3 regions of the Micromonospora sp. MH33 genome follow, and region 2 is predicted to be linked to each of the others. Evidence: riboswitches for the same ligand, from Rfam matches in the RefSeq annotation. Region 2 holds a riboswitch; each other region holds the start of a gene.
What was found. Region 2 has a riboswitch for cyclic di-AMP ahead of B0E53_RS11140 (transglycosylase family protein). Riboswitches for the same ligand answer to the same signal wherever they lie in the genome.

Region 1 (6,098 bases), on a different contig from region 2:
CGGCAGGATCCGGGCCTCCGGCGCGATCCCGGTGTACGGCGCGCCGGTGCCCTCCCGCCCGGCGATGATGCCCGCGATCAGGGTGCCGTGGCCGACCAGGTCGCACTGGCCGTGAAGCTTGGCGAGCTGGTTGAAGTCCTCGCCGGAGAGGACCCGGCCGCGCAGCAGGGGGTGGGTGGGAGAGACGCCGGAGTCGATGACCGCGACGGTGACGCCCTGCCCCTTGGTGACCCGCCAGGCCGCAGCGGGGTCGAGCCGGTTCAGCGCCCAGGGCGCCGCGGCCGGGGCGGGGCCGCCGGGTGGGCCGCACTTCGGGGCCGCCACGGCGGGCGCGGGCACCGCCAGCGCGCCGCCGAGGAGGGCGGCCACCGACACTCCGGAGAGGACGGATCGGATCCGGTGCCCGGTACGGACGTGCTCCGTCGTCCCGTCCGGCCGCAAGCTGTCGCGCACGCGGTGAGATTACCGTCGCCGCGCCGTCCGTGCGGTGACGGGCATCCGCGAGGAGGCGGTCAGCTCTCGGTCACCGGCTCCGCGACCGGCCCGGTGGTGAAGAGGGCGAGCAGAGCGCCCACCTGTTGGTCGGCCTCGGCCGGGTGCCGGAAGTGCCCGCTCGGGTTGATCGTGTACTCGTTGCGCCGGCCCACCCGGGTACGACGGAGGTAGCCACCGGCTTCCAGGTCGGCGACGATCGCCTGGGCGGCCCGCTCGGTCACCCCCACCTCGTCGGCCACGTCCCGCAACCGCGCCGTGGGGTTGCGCGCGATGGCCAGCAGCACGTGCCCGTGGTTGGTGAGGAAGGTCCAGTTCCGGCCGCTCCCGTTCTCGCCTGGTGTCGTCGCCATGGTCGTCATGGTATGGCCCTTCCCCGCGTCCCTCGGTCCTGGCCCGGCCCGGGCCTGCACGGCGGGGCCGGGTCCGGGCCGCCGTCAAGGGTGGCTCAACGTATGAAATGCGTATCACGTAAATCTTGACGTGCGTTGGACTGCGTGTGACGGTTGGTGCCGAGGCCGCCTCCGTCGCCGGCCGGCTGACCAGGTCGTTTTCGCGCGAGGACGAGGTGAGGATGGATGCCGCCGACCACTCCCGAACAGGCGCTCGCCGAGCTCCACGCCGGTAACCAGCGGTTCGTCACCGGTGTACCGCGCCATCCCAATCAGGACGCCGGGCACCGGGCTGCGGTCGCCGACGGGCAGCACCCGTTCGCCGTGATCGTCGGCTGCTCCGACTCCCGGCTCGCCGCCGAGATCATCTTCGACCGCGGCCTCGGTGACCTCTTCGTGGTCCGCACCGCCGGGCACACCGCCGGCCCCGAGGTGCTCGGCAGCGTCGAGTACGCGGTGACCGTGCTGGGCACCCCGCTCGTGGTGGTGCTCGGCCACGACTCGTGCGGCGCGGTCCAGGCCGCCCGCGAGGCGGTCCGCACCGGCACCTCGCCGTCCGGGCACCTCGGCGCGGTGGTGGACGCCGTCGCGCCCAGCCTGCTCCGGGCCGGCCGGGATGGCGTGGAGGATCTCGACACCATCGTCGACATCCACATCGCGCAGACCGTGGAGGCCCTGGTGGCCCGGTCCGCCGTGCTCGCCGAGCGGGTGTCCGCCGGGAAGGTCACGATCGTCGGCATGTCCTACCGGCTGAGCGCCGGCGAGGCGCGCACCGTGGCCCAGATTCCGGCTACCGCGCCGGTCACGCCGGTGCCCGCCCCGGCCGCACCCGCCGACCCGGCGCTCGCCGGCTGACCGATCCGCCAAACGTCGAGGGGCCGGCCCGCATCGCGGACCGGCCCCTTCGGCGTATGTCGTCAGAGCAGCGACATGTGCACGTGGTCGGTGTGGTTGGAGGGTCCGCTGTAGGACTTCCAGCCGGTGGCCGGGAACCAGATCTGCCGGTTCCAGATCACGTAGTAGATGCCCAGCCGGTCGGCGTTGCGGATGAGGAAGGCGGCGACGTTGTTGCCGTACATCCGCTGGTCCTTGGTCCGCCACGGGGAGAAGCCGCTGTTCTGCAGCGACCAGTCGCAGGCCCGGCCCTTGGGATGTTCCCACGGCCCGCCCGGGCGGTAGCAGCCCACGAAGCGGTTGAAGCCGGCCCGCTTCACCTCCTTGTACGCGTGCAGCGTGCGCGGGGTGATGCAGCCCGAGGTGGTCGGGTCGTCCTCGCTGCACGACTCCGGCTTCCAGTCGCCGTCGGCGGTCCGACCGGGGCCGATCCGGGCGACCGGCGAGGTGGCCGAAACCAGGCCGCCGGTGAAGCCGATCCCACCGACCAGCTGGAGCGCCTTCTCCGTCTCGGCCTTCTCGCGGGCCATCGCGTTCTTCTGCTTCTCCTGCTCGCGCACCTCGACGTCGAGCGCGATCTTGGCCTGCTCGGCGCGGTTCTTCGCGGCGTTGATGGCGGCGAGCTTCTGCGCGTTCATCAGGTTCAGCTCGTCGAGGGCGGCCGCCCGCCGGACGAACGAGTCGGGCGTGTTGCTCTCCAGCAGCATGGCCATGGCGCCCATCCGGCCGGTCCGGTAGGACTGCGCGGCCATCTGGGCCACCTGCGGGCTCAGCGCGTCGAGCTCGCTCTGCGCCGCCTTCACCTCGAGGGCGAGCTGGAGCTGGCGCTTGCGGGACTTGTCCAGCTTCGCCTTGGCCTGGAGGTAGGCCCGGTTGGCGGTGTCGATGGCCTCGGTGATGAGGGGGTCGTCGTCGTCCTCGGAGTGCCCTGAGGGGGTGGGGGTGCTCGGAGCGGCCGTCGCCGGGGTCGGCCCCACCAGCACGGTGAGCGCGGCCACAACGGCCACCACGGGGGTCAGCCAGCGCCGCAGGGGTGCCGTCACAGTGTTCCCTTCCGTCGGCCGCCGACCGGGTTAGCTGACGGGTTCGGGACGGAAGTGGCCCCTACCGCTCGCGCGGATTCACCCCATGTACCTGGTTCCCCGGCTCGCCCTCGGGCGATTGGGCGGCGGCACCGCTGGCGCCGGTGCGCGCCTTCGGCGGTGACCGGCAGCGAGGTTACCCGAGAGCCCTCCCCGGGTTCTACGTCCGGAAGCCGACCAATAGCGAGATTTCGTCCTCGCCCAGCGTGACCAGGATCGCGTTTGGAATGCGTCGTCACGCTGCGGAGTGTCACCATGCGGCCTCCGTGTTCCTGTCGCCGCCGGGCCATCCGCCGGCCCGTGGCCCGGGCGCCCCGCCGAGCGCCTCCAGGGCCTCGTTCCGCCCGGCCGGCGGCCGCGGCGCGGGGGAATCCGCCGGGTCCGCGGTGGTCCCGCGCCGCCCGGCGGTGGTGACGACCGCGGCCAGCCCGGTGGTCAGCGGTACGGCGGCGATCAGGCCGAGCGTGGCCACCGCGCTGCGGACGATCTCCTGGGCCAGGAACTCGCTGGTGAGGATCTGGCTCACCGGCCGGGAGTCGGCGACGAGCAGGAGCAGCAGCGGCAGCGAGGCGCCCGCGTACGCCAGCACGATGGTGTTGACCGTGGAGGCGATGTGCGCCCGGCCCACCCGGGTGGCCGCCCGGTAGAGGTGCCGGCGGGACAGCGCGGGGTTGGCGTGGGCCAACTCGGTGACCGTGGCCGCCTGGGTGACCGTGACGTCGTCCAGCACGCCCAGCGAGCCGATGACGATGCCGGCCAGCAGCAGGCCGTGCAGGTCCACGTCGCGCTGGAACATCGACAGGGTGGTCGCGTCCTCGCTGCCGAAGCCGGTGAGGTGGGTGGCGGCCGTGGCCAGGGTGCCGAGCACCCCGGTCAGCACCAGGCTGCCGAGGGTGCCGAGCACGGCCACCGAGGTCTGCGCGGTGATCCCGTGGGTCAGGTAGAGCACCACGAACATGATCAGCGCGGCGCCCACGATCGCCACGAGCAGCGGCGGCTGGCCGGCGCCGATCCCCGGCAGCACGAAGCCGAGCAGGACGGCGAAGCTCGCCGCGAGTCCGCCCAGCGCGGCCAGCCCGCGCCAGCGGCCGAACGCCACGATCGCCACGGCGAAGAGCACCGCGAGCCAGACCAGCGGCGTGCCGCGCTGGTGCTCGGCGATGTTGTAGCTCTTCACCGCCGGGTCGGCCGGGTCGGTCAGCTCGACCAGGATCACCTCGTCGCCGACCTCGACCCGGGGCGCGCCGGGGCCGGAGGGCACCGGCGTCTCGACCTGCCGGCCGGCGTCCGGGCCCTGCTCGGCGGCGACGGTCACCGTCCCGCACGGCCCGGCGGAACCGCCCGGGCCCCCCTCCGGCGCCTCCGGGGTCGGCGGGCAGGGCTCGGTCACCACCCGGGTCACCGTGCCGTGGTAGCGGGGCAGCGCCGGGGCGTCCGCCGGTTCCCGGTCCTGCCGGGGCCAGAGCACCAGCGCGGCGACCACGGTGATCAGGAAGAGCGGCACCACCGTCGCCACCAGGATCCGCCGTACCCCCGGCGGGGCGGACGGAGCGGGACGGGTGTGGTCGGCGCCCATGGCGTCTCTCCCAACGATTCGCAACGGGATTCGTGTCACCGGGCCGGTCGGTTCACCGGACCGGCCGGGGCGCCGCGGGGACGGCGCGGACCGGGTCGTCGCCCGGGAATGGTAGCCAGGCGGGTCCGGAGACGCCTCGGGACAGGGTGCTGCGGCGGTTCCCCCGGGGCGCGCCCGACCGGCCGGTTACCGTGGTGACATGGCGGGCTCGGCGGCGACCGGACGGTGGGTCCGGCTCCTGCTGCTGCTCTGCACGCTGGTCGGGCTGACCGCCATGCACACCCTGGGCCACGGCGCCCACTCCCCGGCGGACCACCAGGCGGGCCACCCGGCCAGGCACATCGCACCGGTCGCCATGGCCGCGGACTGCGTGGGCGAGGACTGCCCGGTACGCGCGCTGCCTCCGGCCGAGCCCGGCGGGGATCCGTCCGGGTGGAGCGTCTGCCTGGCCGTGCTCGGCGCGTTCGCCGTCGCGCTGCTGGTCGTCGTGCTGCTGCGGACCGGGTCGCGGGCCGTCGTCGCGGCGGCCGGCGGCCCGCTCCGGCACGCCGCCGGCCCGCGCGCCCCGCCGCCCCGGCCCTACGGGCTGCGCCTGGCGACGACGTCGGTGCTGCGCAGATAGGACGCCCGACGCGAGGGGACCGGACCACCGGTGCCCCGCGTCCGCCGTCCGCTGCGTACGTTCCGACACTCGAAAGGCACACTCGTGTTCAGTCGTACCATCGCGCGCCGGGCCGCTCTGGCCGGCGCGAGCATCACCGTCGCTCTCGCCCTGGCCGCCTGTGCCGACGACCCGATGTCCGGCCACGGCATGCCGGGCGCGGCCGGCACCGCCACGCCCGCCGCCGGGGCCTCGGCCTCGTTCGACGCCGCGGACGTGATGTTCGCCCAGATGATGATCCCGCACCACCAGCAGGCCGTGGAGATGTCCGAGCTGGCCGGGACCCGGGCGGTCGACCCGGAGGTGAAGAAGCTGGCCGGGCAGGTCACGGCGGCCCAGGGGCCGGAGATCGCCACCATGCGCGGCTGGCTCGCTGCCTGGGGCCGGCCGGCGCCCTCGGCGAGCGCCGGGCACGGCATGCCGGGGATGGACCACGGCATGCCCGGGATGATGTCCGAGGCCGACCTGGCCAAGTTGGCCGCGGCGTCCGGCACCGACTTCGACCGGCAGTTCCTGACCATGATGATCGCCCATCACGAGGGCGCCATCACCATGGCCAGGGAGGAGATCGCCCGTGGCGTCCACCCGGACGCCACGGCGCTGGCCCGGCAGATCGTCACCACCCAGCAGGGTGAGATCGACGCCATGAGGAAGGTGCTCGACCGGCTCTGAGCCAGGTGTCGGGTGCCTCGCCCGTGGCGGGGCACCCGGCCCGGTCAGCCGCGCTTCATCAGGCGGCCGACGGCGGCCATCATCTCGGTGGCCATCTCGTCGGCGCGGCCCTCGGCGGCGCCCTCGTGCATGCAGTGCCGGGCGTGCCCGTCCAGCAGGCCGAGGCCGACCTTGTCCAACGCGGCCTGGATGGCGGAGATCTGGGTCAGCACGTCGATGCAGTAGCGGTCGTCCTCGACCATCTTCTCGATGCCGCGGACCTGGCCCTCGATACGGCGGAGCCGCGCGAGCAGCTGGTCCTTGCTGGCGGTGTAGCCCCGGGTCGGGGT
Region 2 (6,098 bases):
CCGTTGGCCGCGATCCGGGGCGCGAAGGCCCGTACCACCGCCAGCGTGCCGAGGTAGTGGGTCTCCAGCTCCAGCCGGATCTCCGCCAGGTCACCGTCGAGCAGGTCGGCGCCGGTGCTCACGCCGGCGTTGTTGACCAGCAGGGTCACGTCGCCGGCCAGCTCGGCGGCGGCCGCCACCGACGCGGGGTCGGTGATGTCCAGCCGCACCGGGGTGACGCCCGGCAGGTCGACCGTGTCCGGGTTGCGCGCGCCGGCGTACACGGTGGCGCCCCGGGCCAGCAGCTCGGCGGCCAGGTGCCGGCCGAAGCCGCGGTTGGCCCCGGTGACCAGGGCGCTGCGTCCAGCGATCTTCATGTCGTTGCTCCTGAGGGTGGTGAAGGGTGTGTGGTCACGACGGCCGCAGGCCCGGCCCGGGCAGCAGGTCCACCTGGTCGGCCGGCACGTCGTGGCCGGCCGCGCAGCGCAGCGCCACGTGCACCGCCGCGCCGCAGTCGTGGTGGGCCAGCCGGACCGACGGCGCCTCGACGGCGTACGCGTCGCCCCACTCGCGCAGCGCGGCGAGCACCGGCAGCAGGTCGCGCCCCTTGGCGGTGAGGACGTACTCGTCGCGGGTGCGCTGCCCGGGCTCCCGGTAGGGCCGCCGGTCGAGCAGCCCGTCGGCGACGAGTTGCTTGAGCCGGGCGGCGGCCACCGGCTCGCTCACGCCGACGCGGCGGGCGAAGTCGTCGAAGCGTCGGGTGCCGAACGAGGCCTCGCGCAGCAGGAGCAGCGTGGTGCGGTTGCCGACCACCTCGAGCGCGCCGGCGATCGAGCAGTTGGCGGTGGACCAGGAGTCGCGCTGCGCGAGGAAGTCCGTCATGGGCCCGACGCTACCGGGCTGACTTAGGAAACCCAAAGCCAGCTATCTCACGCCGCGCGCGGGAATATCCGCCGTCAGAGCTGGCCGGCGAAGAAGCCGTGCCGGGCGAGCGGCTCGACGATCTCCCGCTCCTCGTACGACAGGTGCGACAGCAGGGTGTCGGTGAGCAGGTCCACCGCCGCCTGGAGCTCGGTGAAGTCGCCCGGCTGCCGGATCAGGTCCACCAGCGCCCGGTCCACGCTCTCCACCACCCCGTGGATCACCACGTGCTCCTCCTCCAGGCGGTCCAGGACCGCCGCCAGCCCGGTGTCGGCGCGGCGCAGGTGCGGGAAGATCGAGTTGTCCTCCAGGCCGTGGTGCTGCGTCACCGCCGTGCAGTACGCCGCGCAGTAGGCCCCGAGCGTCCAGTTGTTCTGCCGCATGGTCATCTCGTTCAGCACCGCCCGGGCGGCGTCCGGGGCGACGGCCCCGCGCTTGACCTGTTCGAGCAGGTCGCGCACCTGGCCGAGCTCCTGGCGCAGGTGGTCGTGCACGTCGACCAGGTGCTGCCCGACGGCCTGCCCCCGGGCGGTGTAGACGTGCCCGGCCGGCGGTGGCGGCGCCGCCGGCCGGGTGGACTCGTCCCAGAGCCGGCGCGCGCTCAGCCGTACCCCCGGATCGGGGGTGGGGGAGACCGCGAGCGTGGCCGATCCGCCGGCCTCGACGGCGGCCTGCTGCTCCTCGACGGCGCGGGCACCGCTGCCCGGGGTCGTGCGTTCGGCGGCGACCAGCTCGCGGACCGCGGGCGCCACCTCCTGGGCGAAGAGCTGGATGGCGCGCGGCTCGTCGCTGCCGAGGATGAACGTGGCGATGCCGTGGTCCAGGGCGAGCCCGGCCAGCTCCTCCACCCACTGCTCGGGCGGCCCCGCGAGAAACCCGGCGGACGACCGGTCGAAGGTGCCGCTGACGTTGAGCAGGCGCCGCACCGCGCCGGGGTCCCGTCCGGCGGCCTCGGCGCCCTCGTCGACCAGGGCGTTCAGCGCCGGCAGCTCCGCCGGCCCCTTCGGCAGGTACGCCAGCGACGGCAGCCAGCCGTCCGCCGCGCGCCCGACCAGCCGCAGCATCCGCGGCTTGTACGCGCCCACCCAGACCCGCACCGGGTGCGCCGGCGCCGGCCCGCGTTTCGCGCCGACCACCCGGTAGTGCTCGCCCTCCACGCGGATCATGCCGCGCCGCCCGGTGTCCCAGACCTCGCGGATCACCCGGATCGCCTCGTCGAGGGCGTCCACGGCCGCGCCGGGGGAGAGCCGCCGCCCGCCGACCGCCTCGATGGCCTCCCAGAAGGCGCCGGCACCGAGGCCCAGCTCGACCCGGCCGCCGGTGAGCAGGTCCAGGCTGGCCAGGCTGCGGGCGAGCACCACCGGCTGTCGCAGCGGCAGGTTGAGCACGTTCCCGGCCAGCGTGATGCGACTGGTGGCCGCGGCCACGAAGGACATCAGCGTCCAGGTGTCCAGGAACCCCGGCTGGTAGGGGTGGTCCTGGAAGGTGACCAGGTCCAGGCCGACCTGCTCGCAGAGCTTGGCCCGGGCCACCACCTGCTCCGGCCGTCCCGCGGTGGGCGTGAGGAAGCCGCCGAAGGCCAGCTCGTGTCCGTGGTCGCTCATACCTCGCCGCCTCTAGCCGATCTTGCGTGAACCCTGCCACGGTAGCGCCCGCCGGCGCCCGCCCGCCCGGCGGTTCCGGAACCGGCAATGATCGTTCACAGTCGATGCTTCCGGGCACAGGCCGTACACCGACCGGAGCTGGACCTCGACGGTGGGCGGCGCCGCGCACCGCGGCCGGTCCGACCACGACGGTCACCTACAACCAGCGCGGCACCGGCATCGACAAGACCTACCGGGCGGCGATCGCGGTGGTCGGCGAGACACGGTACGCCGAGGGCCAGGGCGACCGCGCCGGCAGCATGAGCCTGGACCGCGACGACCTGCGCACCATCACGACGCTGCGCAACTCGGGCGTGCCGGTGATCGTGGTGCTGGTCAGCGGCCGGCCGCTGGACGTCGCCGCCGAGCTGCCCCGGTGGACCGCGCTGCTGGCCGCCTGGCTGCCCGGCACCGAGGGCGGCGGCGTGGCCGACGTCCTCTTCGGCGGGTACGCGCCCACCGACAAACTGCCGGTGACCTGGATGAACTCGGTCAGCCAGCAGCCCATCAACGCCGGCGACGGCAAGCTCCCGCTCTTCCCGCAGGGGCAGGACTGACCTACTGAGCCCCGCCTCAATAAGCCCTCTTCGGACTGTGCGCAACTCAGACGGTGCCGCCTTCGCTCGGCCGGGTGAAGAACTTCACAAGAGGTGGGCGATCGGCCGAAACCGTTCCTAACGTCGTATCCGTCCGCGATCGCGGACACCACGGGCCGGTAACGCCTAATCCCGCCACCGGCCCGGTGGTCCTGGACCTCGGGCGGGAGCGGGGGACCCACACGTTCCTCGGTGCACGACACCTCGGGGTGAAGCCGCCCTCCGGCGGCCGGGCTCCTCGGCCCGAACCCGACAGCTCACCTCGTCGGCGTGGAGGAAACCCACATGGCAATTGAATACGTCGCCCGTCATCGACGGATCGCGCAGCGTCGCACCGCCGTCGGAGCGCTCGTCGTCGGCGCCGCCACCGGCGCCGCCGCCCTCCTCGGCCCGGCCGCCCCGGCCAGCGCCGCCGGCGTCAACTGGGACGCCGTCGCCCAGTGCGAGTCCGGCGGAAACTGGCACATCAACACCGGCAACGGCTACTACGGCGGGCTGCAGTTCTCCCGGAGCACCTGGAACGGCTACGGCGGCCAGAAGTACGCCAGCCGCGCCGACCTGGCCAGCCGCGGCGAGCAGATCGCCATCGCCGAGAAGGTCCTCGACGGGCAGGGCATCGGCGCCTGGCCGGTCTGCGGCAAGAAGGGCGGCTCCACCAAGAAGTACGCCAGCAAGGACTCGGGCTCGACGAAGTCCGCCAAGAAGGCCACCACGGAGCGGAAGTCGCGCAGCGACCGGCCGGCCACCCGCAGCGAGCGGCGTGCCGCGCCGAGCACGAGCGGCGCCGGCAGCTACCTGGTCCGGTCCGGAGACACCCTCTCCGAGATCGCCGACGCGAAGAACGTGGCCGGCGGTTGGCACGCCCTCTACGAGCGCAACAAGGGCGTGGTCGGCACGGACCCGGGCCTGATCTTCCCGGGTCAGAAGCTGCGCCTGCGCTGAGACCCCACCGGACCCGGCGCCGCGCGGGCCGGTCCACCGCACCACGAACGCCCGGCCGGGTTCCCGGCCGGGCGTTCGGCGTCGGACCGGGCGGGGCGGGCTCACCGGTGTCGGCGTCGGGGGCGGTTGCTATCGTCACGGTGCTCGGAAAGACGTGAAGAAAGCGCGGATATGACCAACGACCCGTTCTCCGCGGCCGCGAGCCTCGACGAGCTGCTGACCAGGACCCAACAGGCGCTCTCCGCGATGCGGTCCCGGGCCGCCGAGCACCCCGACGGCGCGCCGGGTGAGCTGCTCCGGGCCGAGGGCACCGCGGCCGGCGGCCGGGTCCGTGCCGTCGCCGTGCAGGGTGGCCGGCTGGAGTCCGTCACCGTCGACCCGGCGTTGGCCGGGGAGTCCATGGAGACCGTCTGCGGGCACCTGGTGTCGGCCGTGAACGCCGCCCTCACCGAGCTGGAGGCCCGGGTCAGCGCCTCGGCCCAGGCGGACGTGGACGCCCTCGCCGCGCGGCTCGGCAGCCTGCCGGAGCAGTCCGCGCGGGAGATGGAGCGGTTCGGCCGGGCGATGGAGGGCGTCGCGGCCCGGATCCGCCGCGACGGCGCCGACTCCCGCGCGGCCCGCCCCGCCTGACCCCCGTCCGCCGGCGGCCGCCGACGGGGATGCGGGCGCGACGTACGGCGGGGACGACGAAGCGGCCGGCCGTCGGGAGGACGACGACCGGCCGCTCCGCTGCGGTCAGCTCAGGGTGACCGCGGTGTCGTCGACGACGAAGGAGGTCTGCAGGGAGCTGTCCTCCACGCCGCTGAACGAGATGGTGGCGGTGGTGCCGGCCAGCGACGAGATGTCGAAGGACCGCTGCACGTAGCCGGTGGCCTTGTTGAGGTTGGAGTAGGTGGCCAGGGTGGTGCTGCCCGCCTTGACGGTCAGCTTGTCGTAGGCGGTGGTGGTGGTCGACTCCGCGCTGTCGATGTGCAGCCAGAAGCTCAGCGTCGCCCGGCAGCCGGCCGGGATCGTCACCGACTGGGTGAGCGTGTCGGTGTGCGTCGAGCCGTAGCCGTCGAGCCACGCCTTGTACGAGCCGCCGTGCGCGGCCTGGGCGGTGTCGTTCGTGATGACGCCGGAGCTGGCGCTCCAGCTCACGTTGCCGGACTCGAAGCCGGGGTTGGCCAGCTTCTGGCCGGTGCAGCTGCCCGACGGCGGGGTGGTCGTGGCGGTCGGCGTCGGGGTGCTGCCCGTGCAGGTCGCCTCACCGGTCTGCGCCGGCACGCTGATGGCGTTCCAGGCGGCCTTGACCGCGTCGAACTCGGTGCAACTGGTCGGGTAGAGGTTCTTCGCCGCCTGCAGCGTCCAGACCCGGTACTTCAGGTACGACGAGGACGAGGTCTTCAGCAGCATCGCGTTGTACATGATCTTCATGGCCTTCTGGATGCCCAGGCCGGTCACGCTGCTGCCGTTGCAGGTGGAGCTGGCCGGCTGCCCGTTGGTCGGGCTGCTGCCGTTGGCCAGCAGGTAGAACCAGTGGTTGCCCGGGCCGGCCGCGGCGTGCACCTCGGTGCTGGGGATGCTGCTGGAGTAGCAGTTCGGGTCGCCCAGCGCCGACGGGTTGTACATGTTGCGGATCGGGCCGCTGCCCACCAGGTTGACCTTCTCGCCGACCAGGAAGTCGGGAGCGTCGTAGCTGGACGGCTCGTTGGCGAACCACTCGGTGGCCGCGCCGAAGGTGTCGGCGACGAACTCCTGGGTGCCCGAGCCGGAGATGCCGCCCGGGGTGTGGTCGTCGATGCCGTGGCCGATCTCGTGGGCCACCACGTCGAGCGAGCCGATCCACTGGCCCGAGGTGTTCTTGCCGATCTGCACCTGGGTGCCGTCGTAGTAGGCGTTCTGGTCGTTCAGGCCCACCCGGATCGGCCAGTAGCCGCCGTTGCCGTCGGCGCCGTTGCGGCCCAGCCACTGCGCGAGCATCTTGTGCTCGGTCTGCGCGGCGAACAGCGCGTCGACGCAGCCGGTCTCCTTGTTG
Region 3 (6,098 bases), on a different contig from region 2:
GAAGGCCGCCACCCGGTGGCAGTTCTGGAATGCCAAGCGCACCCCGAAGTGTCGTTCCAGACCGCCCCGGATCGCATCGCTGGCCAGGGCACGCAACAGCTGTCCGCGTTCGGCGTCGCTGGGCGGCGGCACGGCATGTTCGGCAAAATCGCCATCCCCGGCAGCCAGGTCGGCGCTGACCTTGGATACCACCTGCCAGGCGTAGGGAAGCGACTCACGCACACAGACCACGAACTCTTCGTCGGTGACCGACCCACGCTCGGCGCGCTCCAACAGCGCGACAGGCACATCGAGCGACATCTCCAACCTCCTTCTCAGCCGACTCCCTCAGAACCGGCGACTAGCGCAATTGGAACCCATTTTCATTAAGCTGCCAAGGAAGCCGTGGGCGTGTTGCGATCTGATCCACCCACACCCGGCGGCGGGGATTCGACCACAAGGAGGCTCATCGCCATCCCGTCTGCCATCGCACCCGCCCCCTAGTCGGACCGTGACCCGCCAGCGGAGCCCCGGCCATCCTGGAGCCGGAGCGCCCCCGCCGGAGGCGCCCTAACCGCAACCCCGCGACCGCCGCCAACTCGTCCACGCGGCCGGCCCACGCCGCGCGGGCTCGTGGCCGCGCGGCCCGGCCGGCTGCCGGCCAACCCTGCCACGGTCAACTCCGGTGCCCCGAACCTTGACCCCTACCTGAAATCCCCCGGCGGGGTCAGCGTCGAACCGGTCGACCATGCGCTCGGCGCTCCCGCGACACAGGCCCTAATGGCCCGCTAATGGCCCACGGCCTCTTTCGGCTCCCCCTGACAACGCGAAAGCCCTGGTCGGGACTCACGTCCTGACCAGGGCTTTCACGCGTGGAGCGGGTGACGGGAATCGAACCCGCACTGTCAGCTTGGGAAGCTGATGTTCTGCCATTGAACTACACCCGCAGGCGGCACCACTGTACCTGAGGCCACCGCCTCCCTGCACCCAGGTACCCCCGCGGCCGGAGCGGGCGTCGCAACCGGACCGAAACGATCTTGTCACGGCGGAGCGCCGATCGGCAGCGGAAAGTTTCACCACGGCAACATATGGCCGTTCTCAAATCCTTCGATCAGATGTAACGTCTCCCACACGTTTCCGACCCGGCGTGACATACCCCCTGCCATGCCGTTCGAAAGAGGTGGGCCCATGGGACTGCGTCCCAACTTGCTGACCCGGCGTACCGCCGGCGTCGCGTCGACGACCCTCGCGCTGCTGCTCAGCACCGCCGCCGTGGGCGTCGTCCCCGCTGCTTCGGCCTTCTCGGCCGCCCCCGACGCGTCCTGCGTCGGACCTGCCGACGTCCACTCGGACGCCCGGGTCAAGAAGGGCGGCACGGCCAAGCTGGACCCGAACGAGCTGACCGCCAAGCAGGTCCGTGAGCGCGACGCCGACCTGGCCGCGGCGCTGCGTGAGCGGGCCAACTTCCGCGCCGGCGCCGGGGCCACCCCGCTGGCCACGGTGACCATCCCCGTCGTCGTCCACGTCATCCAGCGGGACAGCACCCGGGCCGGCGGCAACATCCCGGACTCGATGGTGACCCAGCAGATCGACGTGCTGAACAAGGCGTACAGCGGTGCGACCGGTGGTGCCGCGACCGCCTTCAGCTTCCAGCTGACCAAGGTGCACCACGTCACCAACGCCGCCTGGTACCCGATCGTGCAGGGTTCCTCGGCCGAGCGCTCGATGAAGACGTCGCTGCGCGAGGGCGGCAAGAACACCCTCAACATCTACCTGGGCGAGCTGAGCGACGGCCTGCTCGGCTGGGCCACCTTCCCGCAGCGCAAGCTGAACAGCATGGACGGCGTGGTCGCGCTGAGCGAGTCGCTGCCGGGCGGCACCGCGACCAACTACAACCAGGGCGACACCGGCACCCACGAGATCGGCCACTGGCTGAACCTCTACCACACCTTCCAGGGTGGCTGCTCCGGCTCGGGCGACAGCGTCTCCGACACCCCCGCCGAGGCCTCGCCGGCCTTCGAGTGCCCGACCGGCCGGGACACCTGCACCACCGCGGGCCTGGACCCGATCACGAACTTCATGGACTACACCTACGACTCGTGCATGTACCAGTTCACCCCTGGTCAGGCGAGCCGCATGCTGACCGCGTGGAACGCGTACCGCGCGGCCTGACCGTCCAGCACGACACGCCGGTGCGGGCTCAGGCCGCCGGGCGGCGGGTGTCGAAGCCGTGCCGGCCGCGCCGGCCTTCCGGGGCGAGCGGGTCCCGCCCGGCCAGGGCGGCCGCCCCCGGGTCGAGCCAGACCCGCACCTCCGGCCGGCCGCCGCCGGGGTGCGCCACCTGGTCGCGCCGGGTCAGCATCGCCACGTCGACGGTGAACTCGAACAGCCGCCAGTCGCCCTGCGGCGCGGCCCGGCCGATCCGGGCCACCCGGGCCACCGTCGCCGGGTCGGTCACGGGGCGGGCGCGGCCGGCCACGTAGGCCTCGTCGTCGCTCTCCTCCGGCGGGAAGGAGTGCAGTGCGAAGCGGCCGTCGCGTTCGAGGTCGCGGCGCTTGGGCGAGTCGATGACGAAGCACCAGAGCCCGTCGTCGGTGATGACCGGGGAGACCGGGTGCACCCGCGGGCCGCCGTCGGCGCGGACCGTGGCGAGGTAGCCGAAACCCGGCCCGTACTGCTGCAACAAGAGGCGGATCTCGTCGGCGAGTCGGGGCTCGTCGGCGGCGAATTCGGACCAGGAAGCCATGCGGACATTCTATCGAACAGGTGTACGAAGATGTAGTCCGACACGCAGGTCACCCGTACCGGTCGCTATGGTATTCCGATGCTGCTCTCCGACCGCGACCTGGTCTCCGAGATCAAGGCGGGCACGCTCGCGCTGGAGCCCTTCGAGCCCACGCTGGTGCAACCGTCCAGCATCGACGTACGCCTGGACCGGCTGTTCCGGGTCTTCAACAACCATCTCTACACGCACATCGACCCGGCCGTGCAGCAGGACGATCTCACCTCGATGGTGGAGGTGCCCGAGGGCCAGCCGTTCGTGCTGCATCCGGGCGAGTTCGTGCTCGCCTCCACGCTGGAGGTGATCTCGCTGGGCGACCAGCTCGCCGGGCGCCTGGAGGGCAAGTCCAGCCTGGGCCGGCTCGGCCTGCTCACCCACTCCACGGCCGGCTTCATCGACCCGGGCTTCTCCGGCCACGTCACGCTGGAGCTGTCCAACGTGGCGAACCTGCCGATCACGCTCTGGCCGGGCATGAAGATCGGCCAGCTCTGCATCTTCCGGCTCTCCTCGCCGGCCGAGCACCCGTACGGCTCGGCGGTCTACGGGTCGCGCTATCAGGGGCAGCGCGGGCCGACCCCGAGCCGGTCCTGGCAGAGCTGGCGCACCTGGCCGACCCGCTGACCGACCGGGCACGCCGGAACGGCGCAGGGGCCCCCGCGACACGGGAGCCCCTGCGGGCCGGTCAGCCCGGGCGGCCGTAGCTGTTGATCTGGCCGTCGTCGACGCGCTTCATCGTGATCGGCTTGCCGGACTGGGAGGCGTGCACCACCCAGCCGTCACCGACGTACATGCCGACGTGGTGCAGGTCGCTGTAGTAGAAGACGAGGTCACCGGCGCGCAGCTCGCTCCGGCTCACCCGCCTGGTGACGTCGTGCTGCTGCCGGGCGTTGTGCGGCAGCGAGACGCCGGCCTTGGCCCAGGCCGCCATGGTGAGCCCGGAGCAGTCGAAGTGGTCGGGGCCGGCGGCGCCCCAGACATAGATCTTGCCGATCTGGGCGCAGGCGAACTTGACCGCGACGCCGGCCGGACCACCGGGGTAGCCGGCGGGACAAGGCGCGGGGCGCAGCGGACCGCCGCCACCGTTGCCGTAGACCTTTAGCCGAAGCTTCTGGAGCTTGACGATCTCGGCGTCGATCTGCTTCTTCTTCGCCGCGAGCTGGGCCTCGGTACGGGCCAGGTCGCTGATCATCTCGTCCAGCGGCTGCTTCTTGGCGGCCAGCTGGTCGCGCAGCTCGGCGACGGTCCGCACCTGCTCCTGCTGGCGGTTCGCGAAGCGGTCGAGCAGTGCGAGGCCGTCCACCAGCTCGCTCGGCGACCGGCTGCCCAGCAGCGCGTTGACGGTGGAGAGATTGTTGTCGCCCTTGTAGGCGTCGGCGGCGAGCCCGCCCACCTGACCGAGGGCGGCGTCCACCCGGGCCTCGAGCGGGGCGATCTGCTTGGCGAGCGCGGCGGCCTGCTTCCGCTTGGCGGCGAGCTGCTCGCGGGTGGCGTTGACCTGTTCGATGATCGGTTCGAGCTTGTTCCAGTCCTGGTCGATCTGGCGCTCGATCTCGGTGACCGACGGTTCGGCATGGGCCGCCGTGGCGCCGCCGGTCAGGACGACGGCGGTGCCGGCCAGGGCGGCGAGGGCGGTGGTGAAACGGGACCAGCGGGAACGCGGCACAGCCGTCGACCGGTCGACCGACCGGCCCGACGGTGGCCGCGGGGCATGGTGTGCCACCGGGCTTCCGTACTCCTTCTTCGTGCCCGCCTACCGAGTTAGCTGACGGGTTCGGGCGGGAAGGGAGCCGCCCTACCGCAGTGGCTGCGGATTCACCCCAGGTACCTGGGTCCCCGGCTCGCCCGGAGGCGACTCGGCGGTGTCGGACCGTCACCACCCGGGTTGGACGGTGAAACTGGCGGCCGACGATTGACCAGAGTAGAGATGGCCGTTACCGATCCGCAACCCGAGCCGCCGTGACACTCCGTACGACCTACACCAGCCGAATGAAGGATTCCTTCACCCCAGATTACTTCCTGGAAAGGTATTGACCCGGAGGGTGCGTGGGGCGAGGGTGAGGACGCAGTGACCCCCATCCCTGTCTGGAGGTTCGATGCACCTCTCACCCCCGCCGTCGGGCAGACGGATACTGCTGGCAGCCGCCGTCGCGGCGGCCACCGCGCTCGTGGCAACCGGACCGGTGGCCGCGGAACCGAGCACCACCCAAACCGCCACCGACCGCCAGGACCAGTACGCCGCCGCCGCGGCGGAGTACGGCGTGCCGCAGAGCGTCCTGCTCGGCGTCTCGTACCTGGAGTCGCGGTGGGACACCCACCCGGGCCAGCCGAGCACCAGCGGCGGCTACGGCCCGATGCACCTCACCGACGCCCAGCACGTCCTCTCGACCCCGGCCAGCGGCCACGTGGACGAGGACGAGGACCCGCGGGGCGACGACTCGCGCCCGCTCACCCTCGACCCGGCCATCGCGGCCGCACCGGCCGAGGACATGCTGCCGCAGGCGTCCCTGCAGACGCTCGACGCCGCCGCGGCGCTCACCGGCCTCGGCGAGGAGACCCTGCGCACCGACGCGGCCGCGAACATCCGGGGCGGGGCGGCGCTGCTCGCCTCGTACCAGAAGCAGTTGGGTGCGCCGGTCGGTGCCGGCACCGACCCGGCGGCCTGGTACGGCGCGGTGGCCCGCTACTCCGGCGCGGACACCGAGGACGCGGCGGCGGCCTTCGCCGACGAGGTCTACGACCAGTTGGGCCTCGGCGCGGCCCGGACCACCGACGACGGCCAGCGGGTGACCCTGACCGCCACCACGGTGACGCCGGACCAGTCCGGGCTGCACAAGCTGGGGCTGCGCCGGGCCGAGCGGCCGGACGGCCTGGAGTGCCCGGTCCGGCTGGCCTGTGAGTGGATTCCCGCCCCCTACAAGCAGCTCAGCGCGGACCCGGGCGACTACGGCAACCACGACCTCGGCAACCGGCCGGCCCAGCAGAAGATCGAGTACATCGTCATCCACGACACCGAGGGCTACTTCGGCCCGAGCGTGAACCTGGTGAAGGACCCGACCTACCTGGGCTGGCACTACACGCTGCGGTCGGTGGACGGCTACGTCGCCCAGCACATCAAGGCCAAGGACGTCGGCTGGCACGCCGGCAACTGGTACGTCAACGCCAAGTCCATCGGCCTGGAGCACGAGGGCTTCGCCGGGCACGGCACCTGGTACACCGAGGCGATGTACCGGGCCTCCGCCAAGCTGGTCCGCCACCTGGCCCTGCGCTTCCAGATCCCGCTGGACCGGCAGCACATCATCGGCCACGACAACGTCCCGGGCACCACCGCCGGCACCGT

Region 1: it holds a riboswitch for cyclic di-AMP, as region 2 does, so the genes downstream of both, B0E53_RS14500 (hypothetical protein) here and B0E53_RS11140 (transglycosylase family protein) in region 2, are expected to answer to the same signal.
Region 3: it holds a riboswitch for cyclic di-AMP, as region 2 does, so the genes downstream of both, B0E53_RS10780 (C40 family peptidase) here and B0E53_RS11140 (transglycosylase family protein) in region 2, are expected to answer to the same signal.

The regions. Positions count from the first base shown of each region.
Region 1 is NZ_MUYZ01000075.1:10,103-16,200, reverse strand. Features, by position in the region: gene B0E53_RS14515 (S8 family serine peptidase) at 1-453, opposite strand, end outside; gene B0E53_RS14510 (helix-turn-helix domain-containing protein) at 513-854, opposite strand; gene B0E53_RS14505 (carbonic anhydrase) at 1,071-1,739, shown strand; gene B0E53_RS14500 (hypothetical protein) at 1,802-2,821, opposite strand; cyclic di-AMP (ydaO/yuaA leader) riboswitch at 2,825-2,956, opposite strand; gene B0E53_RS14495 (YibE/F family protein) at 3,111-4,436, opposite strand; gene B0E53_RS14490 (DUF6153 family protein) at 4,636-5,058, shown strand; gene B0E53_RS14485 (DUF305 domain-containing protein) at 5,143-5,769, shown strand; gene B0E53_RS14480 (metal-sensitive transcriptional regulator) at 5,814-6,098, opposite strand, start outside.
Region 2 is NZ_MUYZ01000050.1:20,750-26,847, reverse strand. Features, by position in the region: gene B0E53_RS11160 (SDR family oxidoreductase) at 1-356, opposite strand, end outside; gene B0E53_RS11155 (helix-turn-helix domain-containing protein) at 391-861, opposite strand; gene B0E53_RS11150 (LLM class flavin-dependent oxidoreductase) at 936-2,504, opposite strand; gene B0E53_RS11145 (glycoside hydrolase family 3 C-terminal domain-containing protein) at 2,609-3,100, shown strand; cyclic di-AMP (ydaO/yuaA leader) riboswitch at 3,253-3,425, shown strand; gene B0E53_RS11140 (transglycosylase family protein) at 3,425-4,081, shown strand; gene B0E53_RS11135 (YbaB/EbfC family nucleoid-associated protein) at 4,253-4,711, shown strand; gene B0E53_RS11130 (M4 family metallopeptidase) at 4,817-6,098, opposite strand, start outside.
Region 3 is NZ_MUYZ01000048.1:8,341-14,438, reverse strand. Features, by position in the region: gene B0E53_RS10805 (SCO5389 family protein) at 1-300, opposite strand, end outside; tRNA gene B0E53_RS10800 (tRNA-Gly) at 853-926, opposite strand; gene B0E53_RS10795 (zinc metalloprotease) at 1,168-2,151, shown strand; gene B0E53_RS10790 (pyridoxamine 5'-phosphate oxidase family protein) at 2,180-2,725, opposite strand; gene dcd (dCTP deaminase) at 2,804-3,382, shown strand; gene B0E53_RS10780 (C40 family peptidase) at 3,444-4,424, opposite strand; cyclic di-AMP (ydaO/yuaA leader) riboswitch at 4,493-4,630, opposite strand; gene B0E53_RS10775 (N-acetylmuramoyl-L-alanine amidase) at 4,855-6,098, shown strand, end outside.